One region of the Cellulomonas sp. GTC20042 genome, then DNA from elsewhere that is predicted to be linked to it. Evidence: riboswitches for the same ligand, from Rfam matches in the RefSeq annotation. Region 1 holds a riboswitch; the other holds the start of a gene.

Region 1 (6,081 bases):
CCCCGCGCCCGGGGGCACGGCAGGTCACCGCCGTCTGGCTGGTGCTCTCGGCGCTGCTGGTGGTCGTGGCGATCTCGCTGCTCGCCGAGCACGAGTCGGTGCCGGCGGCAGTGCTGTGCGCAGCCGCGAGCGTGGTCGGCTTCACGCTGGCGCGCCGGGCCTGGCGCTCCCGCTCCTGACCCGACCCGGCCGACGCACGCCCGGGCACGTGCGGGGTCAGTCCACCGCCGGCCCGCAGGCCGCCGCCGCGGTGGCCGCGATGGTGTCGATCCCGGCGACCGTCGGCAGCGGGCGGGTGTCGTCGGCCACCGCCCAGCAGCCGTCCACCACCTCGTAGCGCGCCCGGGGGCCGTCCGCGACGAAGGCGGTGAGGGCGTCGACCAGGCGGTCCACCTGCTCCGCGTCGGTGCCGACGCCGATCGAGGCGCGGACCGCCCCGCCGGTGACGCCGAGGTGCGCGAGCAGCGGGTGCGCGCAGAACCGGCCGTCCCGCACGCCGATGCCGTGCTCGGCGGACAGCACCGCGGCGACCAGGCCGGGGTCGTGCTCGCCGACGGTGAAGGAGACGACGCCCACCGGGTCCGCGGAGTCGGGCCACAGCCGCAGCACGCGCACACCGGGCACGGTCGCCAGGCCGTCGAGCAGCCGGTCGCGCAGGGTCTGCTCGTGGGCCTCCAGCGCTCCGGCGGGCAGGGCGGCCAGCGCGTCGCACGCCTCGGCGAGGGCGACGGCGCCGAGCACGTTCGGGGAGCCGGCCTCGTGGCGCGCGGGCGCGGGCTGCCAGAGCGTGCGGTCGGTGCGGACGTCGCGCACGGCGCCGCCACCGGCCAGGTACGGGGTGCCGGCGTCCAGCCAGTCCCGCCGGCCGACCAGGGCGCCCGCACCGAACGGGGCGTAGGCCTTGTGCCCGGAGAACGCGACGTAGTCGGCGTCGGTCGCCGCGAGCGAGAAGCCGCGGTGCGGGACCAGCTGCGCGCCGTCGACCAGCACCCGGCAGCCCGCGGCGTGCGCGATCCGCACCACGGCGTCGACCGGCAGCGCCTCACCGGTGACGTTGGAGGCGCCGGTGATCGCGAGCAGCGCGTACGGGGTGCGGGCGAGCTCGGTGCGCAGCGCGTCCAGGGTGCCGGCGACGGTCGGCGCGGCGGCGAGCACGGTGGCCCGGCGATCGGTGCCCTCGGTCGAGCGCACCCAGGGCAGCAGGTTGGCGTGGTGCTCGACGTCCAGCACCAGCACCCGTCCGCCCGCGGGCACGCAGCCGGCCAGCAGGTTCACCGCGTCGGTGGTGTTCCGGACGATCACGGCGACGTCGTCCTCACGGGCACCGACGAAGGCGGCCACCGTGCGGCGGGAGGCCTCGTAGAGCGCGGTGGACACCTGCGACAGGTACCCGGCGCCGCGGTGCACGGAGGCGTAGAGCGGCAGCACCTCGGTCACCCGGTCGGCCACCCGGCGCAGGGCGGGCGCGGAGGCGGCGACGTCGAGGTTGGCGTAGGTGCGGCTGCTGCCGTCGACCAGCGGCACGGTGGTGTCGGCGCCGACCACCGGCAGCAGGGCGACGGGACCGGCCGGGCGGGTGGCGGTGCGGACGGCGGCCTGCGGGACGCAGGCGGGGGCGAGCGTGGACATGATGGATCCCCTGTGCTGACAAGGGGTGCCCGATGGACCGGGCGACCCCGCGCTTGCCGGCCACCGAACGGCGGACGGCCAGGTCGTCACCCGGGGCACCCCGCCGCGGAGGGAGGGTTGCCGACCAGCAAGCCGGGGCTACGCGCTGGCACTCATGACCTGCCCCCACGATGCGACGACCCCGCGCGGGGTGTCAACACCCGTCCGCGAGCCGGGACGCCCGTCGATCCACCAGCGGGGATGTCGTAGCATCGCCGCACCATCCAGAGCGGCCGAGAGATCTGGCTCGTCGACGCCGCAGCAACCCGCGGGACCCGCGCTCCTCACCGAGCACGGCCCGGCGCCGGGTGCTTCCGCCAGATCCGATGGAGGAGAGGACGACATGACCAGCACCCCCACCGACGAGCGGCTGCGCTACCGGCTGCTCACCGGACCGGACGACCACGCCTTCTGCGCCCGCGTCAGCGCCGCGCTGGACGAGGGCTACGAGCTGTACGGCGGACCGGCGGCGACCTTCGACGGCGAGCGCGTGATCGTCGCGCAGGCCGTGGTCCTGCCCGCGTCCGCCACCGGCACCGTGAGGCCGCTGTGAGCGCCGGGTACGCGGGCGACCTGACCCCGCAGGAGGCGTGGGACCTGCTGGCCGAGGACCCGACCGCGCTGCTGGTCGACGTCCGGACCGAGGGCGAGTGGCAGACGATCGGCGTGCCGGACGCGGGTGACCTGCCCGGCGACGACCGTGCCGCGTTCGTGGAGTGGGTGGACGGCTTCGGCCGCCGCAACCCGGCCTTCCTGGACGCGCTCGCCGCGCTGGGCGCCGGCCCCGGCAGCGACCGGCCGGTGGTGTTCCTCTGCCGCTCGGGCGTGCGCTCGGTGGCGGCGGCGACCACGGCGACCGCCGCGGGGATCGGCCCCTCGTACAACGTGCTCACCGGTTTCGAGGGTGACGTCGGCCCGGACGGTCGACGTGGTCACGTGGGCTGGCGCGCGGACGGCCTGCCCTGGCGGGAGGCGTGAGCGGCGCGGACGCCCGGGTCGCCGGTCCGGCCGACTGGGACGACCACCGGCTGCCGGGCGGCCTGCGCCCGGACACCCTCGCCGTGCGCGGCGGGCAGGTCCGCACGCCGTTCCAGGAGACCTCCGAGGCGCTGTTCCTCACCCAGGGCTACGTCTACGACCACGCGGCGGAGGCCGAGGCGGCGTTCGCGGGCGAGGCCGACAGGTTCCTGTACTCCCGCTACGGGAACCCGACGGTGTCCACCTTCGAGGAGCGGCTCCGCCTGCTGGAGGGCGCCGAGGCCTGCTACGCCACCGCCTCCGGCATGTCCGCGGTGTTCACCGCCCTCGCCGCGCTGGTGGGTCAGGGCTCACGCGTGGTCGCGGCGCGGGCGCTGTTCGGCTCGTCGATCGTGATCTTCGACGAGATCCTCGCGCGCTGGGGCGTCCGCACCGACCACGTGGACGGCCATGTGCCGTCGCAGTGGGAGGAGGCCCTGTCGACCCCGGCCGACGTGGTCTTCTTCGAGACGCCGTCCAACCCCATGCAGGACCTGGTCGACATCGCCACGGTCAGCCGGCTCGCGCACGCCGCCGGGGCCGTCGTCGTGGTGGACAACGTCTTCGCGACCCCGGTGCTCTCCCGTCCGCTGGAGCACGGCGCCGACGTGGTCGTGTACTCCGCGACCAAGCACATCGACGGGCAGGGCCGTGTGCTCGGCGGGGCGATCCTCGGCACCGACGCCTTCGTGCACGGGCCGGTGCAGACCCTGATCCGCAACACCGGCCCCTCGCTGTCGGCGTTCAACGCCTGGGTGCTGCTCAAGGGCCTGGAGACGCTGTCGCTGCGCGTCCGGCACCAGACCGCCTCGGCGCTGGCCGTCGCGACCCGCCTCGAGCAGCACCCCGCGGTGGCGGCGGTCCGCTACCCGTACCTGCCCTCGCACCCGCAGCACGCGCTCGCGCTCGCGCAGCAGACCGGCGGCGGCACCGTCGTCACCCTCACGCTCGCCACGCCGGAGGGCTCCACCCCCGAGGAGGACAAGCGCCGCACGTTCGCCGTGCTCGACGCGCTGCGGGTGATCGACATCTCGAACAACCTCGGCGACGCGAAGTCCCTGGTCACGCACCCCGCCACCACCACGCACCGCAAGCTCGGGCCAGCCGGGCGCGCGGCGGTGGGGATCGCGGAGTCCACGGTGCGGCTGTCGGTCGGCCTGGAGGACCCGGCGGACCTGCTGGAGGACCTGGACCGGGCGTTCGCGGCGGGGGCCGCCGCGGCGGGCTGACGCGTCCGACCGGTGCGCGGCGCCCGTCCCCCGGCGGGCCGCCGCGCACCGGCAGCTCTCAGGCCACCAGCGCCCGCACCCGCGCGTCGGCCTCGTCCCCGCCGGCGAGCGGGTGCAGCACCACCCCGTCGACCCCGGTGCGCTCGGCGAGCTCGTGCACCTCCGCGGCCAGCCGGTCGGGGGTGGTGACCACCCGCGTCGCGGCCGGCGACCAGGACAGGCCCGCGAGGGCGTCCAGGTACTCGAGGTGCGAGCGCTTGCGGCGGGCGGTGCGCTCGTCGGCGGCGAGCACCACGTCCACGTCGAGCAGCACCCGCACCTCGGCGCGATCACGGCCGGCGGCGAGGATCTCCTCCTCGACCAGGGCGACCACGCGGGCCAGCGCGCCGACCGAGGGCACCACCACGGAGAAGCCCAGCCGGATCACGTCGGCGCGGGCGGCGGCGAGCGTGACGGCCGACTCGGAGCCGGGGCGGAACTCGACGGTGCGCACGCCGTAGTCGGGGGTGCGCACGTGGACGGTGGCGGTGCGGGCGACCGGCAGGTCGGCGGCGGGCACCGGACGCGCGGTGGACGGTGCGGACGGGGCCTCGGCGACCGGCGCGACCGGGCGCGGCACGGGGGCGGGGCGGACGACGGCAGCGCGCACGACGCGGTGCGGGGCGGCGGGGACGTGACGGGTGGCGACCGCGGGCACGCGGTCCAGCACGGGCTGAGCCATGGCAGGAGTTCCTCGGAGGTGGAGCGGGTGCGCGGCGAGGGCCGTCCGGCCGCAGGCGCGCGAGGTCGTCAGCTCAGCGACAACAGACCCGGCTCAGGAACACGCGAGCACCCTAGCCGCCGGCGCGCGGCCGCCACCAGCGACCGTCCACCAGGTGAGAGACACGCACCCCGGTACCCGGCGCACCAGGTCAGCGGTCCTCGGTGCGGACCACGCGGGCGGCGTGCCGGGGCAGGTCGTCGTGCCCCAGGTCGGTGACCCAGTGGCCCTCGACGCGCAGCCCGACCAGATCGAGGTGCAGCCGCACGATCTCGCCCAGCGGCGTGGGGAAGTCCGGCACGGTGACGTGCTCGCGCCCGAGGGCGGTGCCCTGGATGTCGGTCAGGGTGACCGCCCACATCGACGCCCGCTCGCCCGGTCCGGCGTCGGAGGGCGGCAGCTCGACGGTCCGCGGCGAGTGCATCACGACGATCCGCACCCGCGCCAGCGTGACCCCGTCGAGCGCGTTGATCCGCGGCAGATCCCCGTACGGCACTCTTCCTCCCCTCGTCCTGGGTGCCCGTGGTGCGGGCATCGGGGCGGGTTCGTCACCAGAGTGGCGCGCGGACGTCCCCCGCACGGGCGACTCGTGGGTGAAATCCGTCTCAGCGGACGGCGAGGTCCCGGCCGAGGTAGAGGCCCAGCGGGTCGCCGCGCCAGTCGCCGAAGGGCAGGACCGGGCGGTAGCCGAGGGACCGGTACAGGGCGACGGCGGCGGGCTGCCGGATGCCGGTCTCCAGCACGACGGTGTCCAGCCCGAGCGTGACGGCGTGGTCCTCCAACGCGCGGACCAGCGCGGACGCCACCCCCAGGCGGCGCACCTCGCCGGCGGCGTAGACGCGGCGCAGCTCGCCGGTGCGGGCCGGGTCGCCGGTGCTCAGCCCGTGCGGGCGGCCCAGGCTCGCGCAGCCCACCGCACGACCGTCGACCCGGGCGAGCGCCGTGGCGAGCATCCCCGGGCCGAGGGCCGCGTCCACCACCGCGAAGCCGCCACGGGTCTCGACGGCCGCGTGCACCTCGGGGTACAGGTCGAGCGCCTCGGTGTACATCCGGGTCCGCAGCGCGGCCGCCTCGGGATCGGCGAAGGGCACGAGGGCGATCTCGACCGGCCGCGGGTCACGCGCGGGCGCGGGCGCGGCGGGTGCCGGCGCCGTCACGAGGTCGAGCGCGAAGCAGCGGGAGTCGGTGACGCCCGCCCACTCGCCGTAGTTCGGCACCGAGGCGTAGCCGAGCGACAGGTACAGCCCGATCGCCTCCGGCTGCTGCAACCCGGTCTCCAGCACCAGCCGGCGCAGCCCTCGCGTGCGGGCGCCCTCGTGCAGGGCGTGCATGACCGTGCGCGCCAGGCCGGTGCCGCGGTGGCCGGGGGCGACGAACACCCGCTTGACCTCCGCGACGCCCGCGCCC
Region 2 (6,081 bases), 500 kb from region 1:
CCGCGTGAACGTCAGCACCCGCCCCGCCGCGAGCGGCCAGCCCGTCTTGTAGCCGATCCGGACGTGCGTGCCGTCGACCACCTGCGTGATCTGCACCAGGTACATCAGCTCGCGCTCGGCGGTGCCGCCACCGGGCCGGGTGTTCGTCTGCACGGCGTACCAGTCGCCGACCGTGAAGGCCTCCGAGTCCGGCACCGGCAGGATGTCCACCTGCTCGGGCAGCGCGTCGGCCAGCGTCGAGGTCACCACGTGGTCGGTCACGGAGCCCTGGAAGAACAGCACCGCCGCGAACGGGTCGTTGGCCGCCGCCGGCTCGATCCCCTCGGTGGTCATCAGGTGCCCGCCGAGGTCGATCACCAGGTCGGAGCGGGTGAACCGGTGCCGGCGCACGAAGTTGAGGTCGGTGTGCGCCTCGATCCGCTGCACGGCGGGGTCGGCCACCATCGCGTCCAGGGCGTCGTCCGCCGGGGTGCTCGCGTCCAGCACTCCGAAGGTGCGGAAGTCCACGGTGCCGTCGTGCACCTGCGTCCACCGCCCGGTGCTGCGCCCGTCGGCCGCGATCACGGTGCCGCCGTTGTCCGGGGCGGTCGAGGTGGCGTCCCAGCGCACGACCATCGCGCCGCCGTCACCCGCCGCGGCGTACCCGGCGACCACCACCAGGTCACCGGCGGAGGGACGCAGCGCCCGCAGCGCCGCGACGGTGGCGACGGTTCCTGCGGCCTGCGCGGTGCGGCGCCCGCTCGCGAGGCCGCCTGCGGGGGTCGTCCCCGCGACCGCGACGTCGGTCGGGGCGGCGCCGGCGGCCGTGGCGGTGGCGCCGACGGCCAGGGCGGCGAGCACGGACGCCCCGCCGCCGCGGAGCAGGGTGCGTCGGCTGGGGCTGGGTCGTGCGGGGTCGACGGGGTCGAGCTCGGGCGTCGGGGTGCTGTCGGTGCGCATACGGACCTCCGGGACGAGTCGGTGCGGACTGGTCCGTCGGGGGTGCCGGGGCGTGCGGGAGGTGCGTCGCCGGGTCGCGGGCTGGGCGGGACGGCGGGGGCGGGATCGATCGCCGACGCGGGGGCGCCGGGACGCACCGAACGTAGGACGGGGTGAAATCCGGTGTCAACGGGTCGGCCACCTGCGGCTCCGAAACATGACGCGTCAGGGGCAGTTGTCACCCCGCCGACCCCGCCCTACTGTGGCCGCACCATCCAGAGCGACCGAGAGACCTGGCTCGACGACGTCGCAGCAACCCCCCGTGCGAGCGGGTGTGGGTGCTTCCGCCAGGTTCGATGGAGCGACCGATGAGCGGTACCAGCGCACCCCCGCACCCGACCACGGGTGAGGACCCCGGCTGTCCCGACGAGCCCCGGCGCGGTGACGTGGTCGCCGACGGCCTCGGCGCGGTCGACCGGCCGACGGTCTCCTTCGAGCTGTTCCCGCCGCGCGACCCGGACGCCGCCCCGCGCCTGTGGTCCACCGTGCGGGCGCTGGCCGACGTGCGGCCCGACTTCGTCTCGGTGACCTACGGCGCCTCCGGCAGCACCCGGCGCACAACCCGGGCGCTGGTCCGGCGGCTGCTGCGCGAGACCTCACTGACCCCGATCGCGCACCTGACCTGCGTCGGGACCTCCCGCGAGGAGCTGACCGCGGTGGTGGAGGAGTTCCTGGACGAGGGCGTGCGCGCCTTCCTCGCCCTGCGCGGCGACCCGCCGCAGGACGCCTCCTGGCAGCCGCACCCCGACGGCCTCGGCACCGCCGGCGCGCTGGTCGGCCTGCTGCGCGAGATCGAGGCCCGGCGCTGCTCGACCAGCCCCTCGCAGGCGGTGCGCGCCACGGTCCGCCCGCTGTCGGTGGCGGTGGCAGCCTTCCCGCGCGGCAACGCCGGTGCCGGCAGCACCCGCGAGCAGGACGTCGCCGCGCTGCTCGCCAAGCAGGCCGCCGGTGCCGACTTCGCGATCACCCAGGTGTTCTACGACGCCGCCGACTACGCCGAGCTCGTCACGCTGGCCCGGGACGCCGGGGTCACCATCCCGATCGTGCCCGGGATCATCCCGATGACCGACCCGGCGCGGCTGCGCCGCGTGCAGACGCTGACCGGCGTGCCCGTGCCCCGGCGCGTGCTCGACCGGCTGGACGCCTTCGACCCCGCCGACGAGCGTGCCCTCGCCGAGCGGCACCGCGCGGGCACCCGGCTCGGCGTCGACCTGGTGAACGCCGTGCTCGACGACGGCGCCCCCGGCGTGCACGTCTACACCTTCAACGCCCACGGCCCCGCGCTCGACCTGCTCGAGGGCGCCGGGCTCGGCGGCGACGGCGCCCCGCGCTCCCGCTGCCGCACCACCGCGGCCCCTGACCCGACCCCCGTCCCGACAGCCTGAAGGCGAGAGATGACCCACCCCACGCACCCGTTCCCGTCCGGCATCGTCCTCGGCTATCCCCGCATCGGGCCGCGCCGCGAGCTGAAGAAGGCCCTGGAGCAGTTCTGGGCCGGCCGCAGCACCGCCGAGCAGGTCGAGGCCACCGCCGCCGACCTGCGCCGACGCACCCGCACCCGGCTCGCCGGCCTCGGCCTGGCCACCGACCTGCCCGCGATCCCGAGCGCGTTCTCGTTCTACGACCACGTGCTCGACACCGCCGCCGTGCTGGGCGCCGTGCCGGAGCGCTTCGCCGACCTGGTCGGCGACGACGGCTCCCTCGACCTCGCCGGGTACTCCACCGTGGCCCGCGGGCGTGGGGACGACCTGCCGCTCGAGATGACCAAGTGGTTCGACTCGAACTACCACTACCTCGTGCCGGAGATCGGCCCCGGGACCGCGTTCCGCTACGCCGGCGACCGCCCGGTGCGCGAGCTCGCCGAGGGCCTCGAGGACGGCGTGCTCACCCGTCCGGTGCTGGTCGGCCCGGTGACGTTCCTCGCGCTGGCCAAGGCCGCCGAGGGCTCGCCCGCCGACTTCTCCCCGATCGACCGGCTGGCCGACGTGCTGCCGGTCTACGCCGCGCTGCTGCGCGAGCTGGCCCGCGCCGGGGCCACCTGGGTGCAGCTCGACGAGCCGGCCCTGGTGTCCGACTCCACCGGCGTGCCCGCCGAGCGCCTGCTCGCCGCCACCGCCGAGGCGTACCGCGCGCTGGCGACCGACCTGCCGCTCGGCGAGCGTCCCGCCCTGCTGGTCGCCGCCCCCTACGGCGACCTCGGCGAGGCGCTGCCCGTGCTCGCGGGCACCGACGTGGACGGTCTCGCGATCGACCTGGTGCGCGGCTCCGTGCCCGCCGGGCCGGTGCCGGGGCTGTCCGGCAAGGTCCTGGTCGGCGGCGTGGTCGACGGCCACAACATCTGGCGCACCGACCTCGACGCCGCGCTCACCACCCTGGAGCGGCTGGAGGGCCTGGGCGCCGAGCAGGTCGCCGTCGGCTCCTCGACCTCGCTGTTCCACCTGCCGCACGACACCGCCGACGAGCCCGACCTCGACCCGACCCTGCTGTCCTGGCTGGCGTTCGCCGACCAGAAGACCGCCGAGGTCGTCACCCTCGCCACCGGCCTGACCGAGGGCCGCGAGGCCGTGCACGCCGAGCTGCTCGCCGCCGCCGACGCCCGTCGGTCCCGCGCGCAGGCGCCCGGCGTCGTCCGCCCCGAGGTGCGCACCCGGATCGCCGACCTGCCTGCCGGTGCCGACCGTCGCGGCGACTTCGCCGAGCGTCGCGACGCCCAGGCCGCCCGCCTCGGCCTGCCCGCGCTGCCGACCACCACCATCGGCTCGTTCCCGCAGACCCCGGAGATCCGGCTGGCCCGTGCCGCCTTCGGCCGGGGCGAGCTCACCGCCGCGCAGTACGAGGACGAGATGCGCGCCGAGATCGCCCGCGTGATCGACCTCCAGGAGCAGATCGGCCTGGACGTCCTCGTGCACGGCGAGCCCGAGCGCAACGACATGGTCCAGTACTTCGCCGAGAACCTGGACGGCTTCGCGGTCACCCGCAACGGCTGGGTGCAGTCCTACGGGTCGCGGTGCACCCGCCCGTCGATCCTCTGGGGCGACGTCTCCCGCCCGGCACCGATCACCGTGCCGTGGACCACCTACGCGCAGTCCCGCACGCCGAAGCCGGTCAAGGGCATGCTCACCGGACCGGTGACGATCCTCGCGTGGTCCTTCGTGCGCGACGACCAGCCGCTCGGCGACACCGCCGACCAGGTGGCGCTCGCCCTGCGCGACGAGATCGCCGACCTGGAGGCCGCCGGCACCGCGATCGTGCAGGTCGACGAGCCCGCCCTGCGCGAGCTGCTGCCGCTGCGCGCCGCCGACCACGCCGCCTACCTCGACTGGTCCGTGCGCTCGTTCCGCCTCGCCACCTCCGGCGTGCGGCCCGACACCCAGATCCACACCCACCTCTGCTACTCCGAGTTCGGCGAGGTGTTCGGGGCGATCGAGGCGCTGGACGCCGACGTCACCTCGATCGAGGCCGCCCGCTCCAAGATGGAGATCCTCGGCGACATCGCCGCCGCCGGCTACCCGCGCGGCATCGGCCCCGGCGTCTACGACATCCACTCCCCGCGCGTCCCCGGCGAGCAGGAGGTCACCGACCTGCTCGCCTCCGCCGTGCGCGTCGTCGACCCGGCCCTGCTGTGGGTCAACCCCGACTGCGGCCTCAAGACCCGCCGCTACGAGGAGGTCACGCCCTCGCTGGAGCACGTGATCGCCGCGACCCGCACCGTGCGCGCGACGCTGGCGGTGCCGACGGCCTGAGGCCTCGGGCACGACGACGGCCCGGGCCCCGCTGCACGCGCGGGGCCCGGGCCGTCGTGGTCGGTCAGGCGGTGGCGGAGGCGTCGTGCCGCTCGATCGCGGCCGGCGTCTCACCGGTCCGGACCTCGACGCGGCGCGGCCTGGCCTCCTCCGCGACCGGGATCGTGAGGCTGAGCACGCCATCGACGTAGGCGGCCGAGATGGCATCGAGGTCGAGGCCTCGGCCCACGGTCAGCTGGCGGGCGTACGCGCCGGCCGGCCGCTCCTTGGCCAGCCACTGCACCCCCTCGTCGGCGCGCGGGGTGCGCTGGGCACGGATGGTCAGCGTGCGGTCGTCCACGCTGACGTCGATCGATCCCGGGTCGGCGCCCGGCAGGTCGACGTTGAGGACGTAGTGATCACCGGAACGGAACAGGTCCATCGGCATCGACGCCGACGCCCGCTGCGCTCCGAGCACCTGACCCATCAGCCGGTCCATCTCCTGGAACGGGTCGAATCGAGTAGCCACAGCCCGTCACCTCCTCTGACGCACTCGGCCCCGGACGGTCCGGGGACCGCGCTCTGCCCGGTGGACTCGCCACCGGTCGGCTACAGCACATGTTCTAGCACTCTCGACCTGAGAGTGCCAGACCGGTGCGGGCGCGTTCGCCCAGAGACGACGGCGCAGGTCAGAGGGCTCGACCCGGCGTCCTGGAGACGCGTCAGCCCGCGATGGGCGCCGTGTCGCCCCGCCCGACCGCGCGCGCCAGCGCCTCCACGATCCGCACGTCGCCGTCGAGCCAGGGCACCTCGTGCCAGCGCCCGGCGGGCAGCCAGCGCAGCTCGTCGTGCTCGACCAGCGGCTGCGGCGTCCCCGAGCGGATCTCGGCCAGCCAGAGCCGCATCGTGTAGCGCTGGCTCAGCCGCCAGCAGCCGTCGTCCGGGCCGACCAGCTCCGCCCCGAGGTCGACCTCGACGCCGAGCTCCTCGCGCAGTTCGCGGTGCACGCCGTCCTCGGGGGTCTCACCGGGCTCGACCTTGCCGCCGGGGAACTCCCACCGGCCCGCGAGGCTCGCCGGGGAACGCCGCCGGGCGGCCAGCAGCACGGTCGGGTCGTCGAGGTCGTCCACGATCGCCGCCGCGACGACCAGCACCGGAGCGGTCATGGGCGCAGTCTGCCAGGCGGGTGTCTCAGGAAGGTGAACGTGACTGCTCGGTCAGACGCAGATCCACCGGCTCGCTCCCCGGGGTACCCGGCGCGGGATCGCGGTCGCTCTGGACCGGCTCTGCGAGCACGGACTCGTCGCCGCGGAGCCGACCAACCACGGCTACCGGTACCGGCTGAACCGCGAGCACCTGCTGACCCCGGCCGTGCTCGCCG

Evidence for each region. A riboswitch is a leader RNA that binds a small molecule or an ion and turns the genes downstream of it on or off. The one in region 1 is predicted to bind S-adenosylmethionine.
Region 2: linked by a shared signal. The riboswitch ahead of ACZ5HG_RS00590 (methylenetetrahydrofolate reductase) and the one ahead of ACZ5HG_RS17380 (aminotransferase class V-fold PLP-dependent enzyme) in region 1 are both predicted to bind S-adenosylmethionine.

The regions. Positions count from the first base shown of each region.
Region 1 covers NZ_AP043678.1:3,756,549-3,762,629, forward strand. The annotation lists gene ACZ5HG_RS17375 (hypothetical protein) at 1-179, shown strand, start outside; gene ACZ5HG_RS17380 (aminotransferase class V-fold PLP-dependent enzyme) at 217-1,629, opposite strand; SAM riboswitch class IV at 1,674-1,789, opposite strand; gene ACZ5HG_RS17385 (DUF1737 domain-containing protein) at 2,012-2,221, shown strand; gene ACZ5HG_RS17390 (rhodanese-like domain-containing protein) at 2,218-2,646, shown strand; gene ACZ5HG_RS17395 (O-succinylhomoserine sulfhydrylase) at 2,643-3,914, shown strand; gene ACZ5HG_RS17400 (hypothetical protein) at 3,973-4,635, opposite strand; gene ACZ5HG_RS17405 (hypothetical protein) at 4,826-5,170, opposite strand; gene ACZ5HG_RS17410 (GNAT family N-acetyltransferase) at 5,280-6,081, opposite strand, start outside.
Region 2 covers NZ_AP043678.1:111,793-117,873, reverse strand. The annotation lists gene ACZ5HG_RS00595 (peptidase C14) at 1-939, opposite strand, end outside; SAM riboswitch class I at 1,187-1,281, shown strand; gene ACZ5HG_RS00590 (methylenetetrahydrofolate reductase) at 1,287-2,363, shown strand; gene metE (5-methyltetrahydropteroyltriglutamate--homocysteine S-methyltransferase) at 2,373-4,721, shown strand; gene ACZ5HG_RS00580 (Hsp20/alpha crystallin family protein) at 4,786-5,229, opposite strand; gene ACZ5HG_RS00575 ((deoxy)nucleoside triphosphate pyrophosphohydrolase) at 5,423-5,866, opposite strand; gene ACZ5HG_RS00570 (hypothetical protein) at 5,892-6,081, opposite strand, start outside.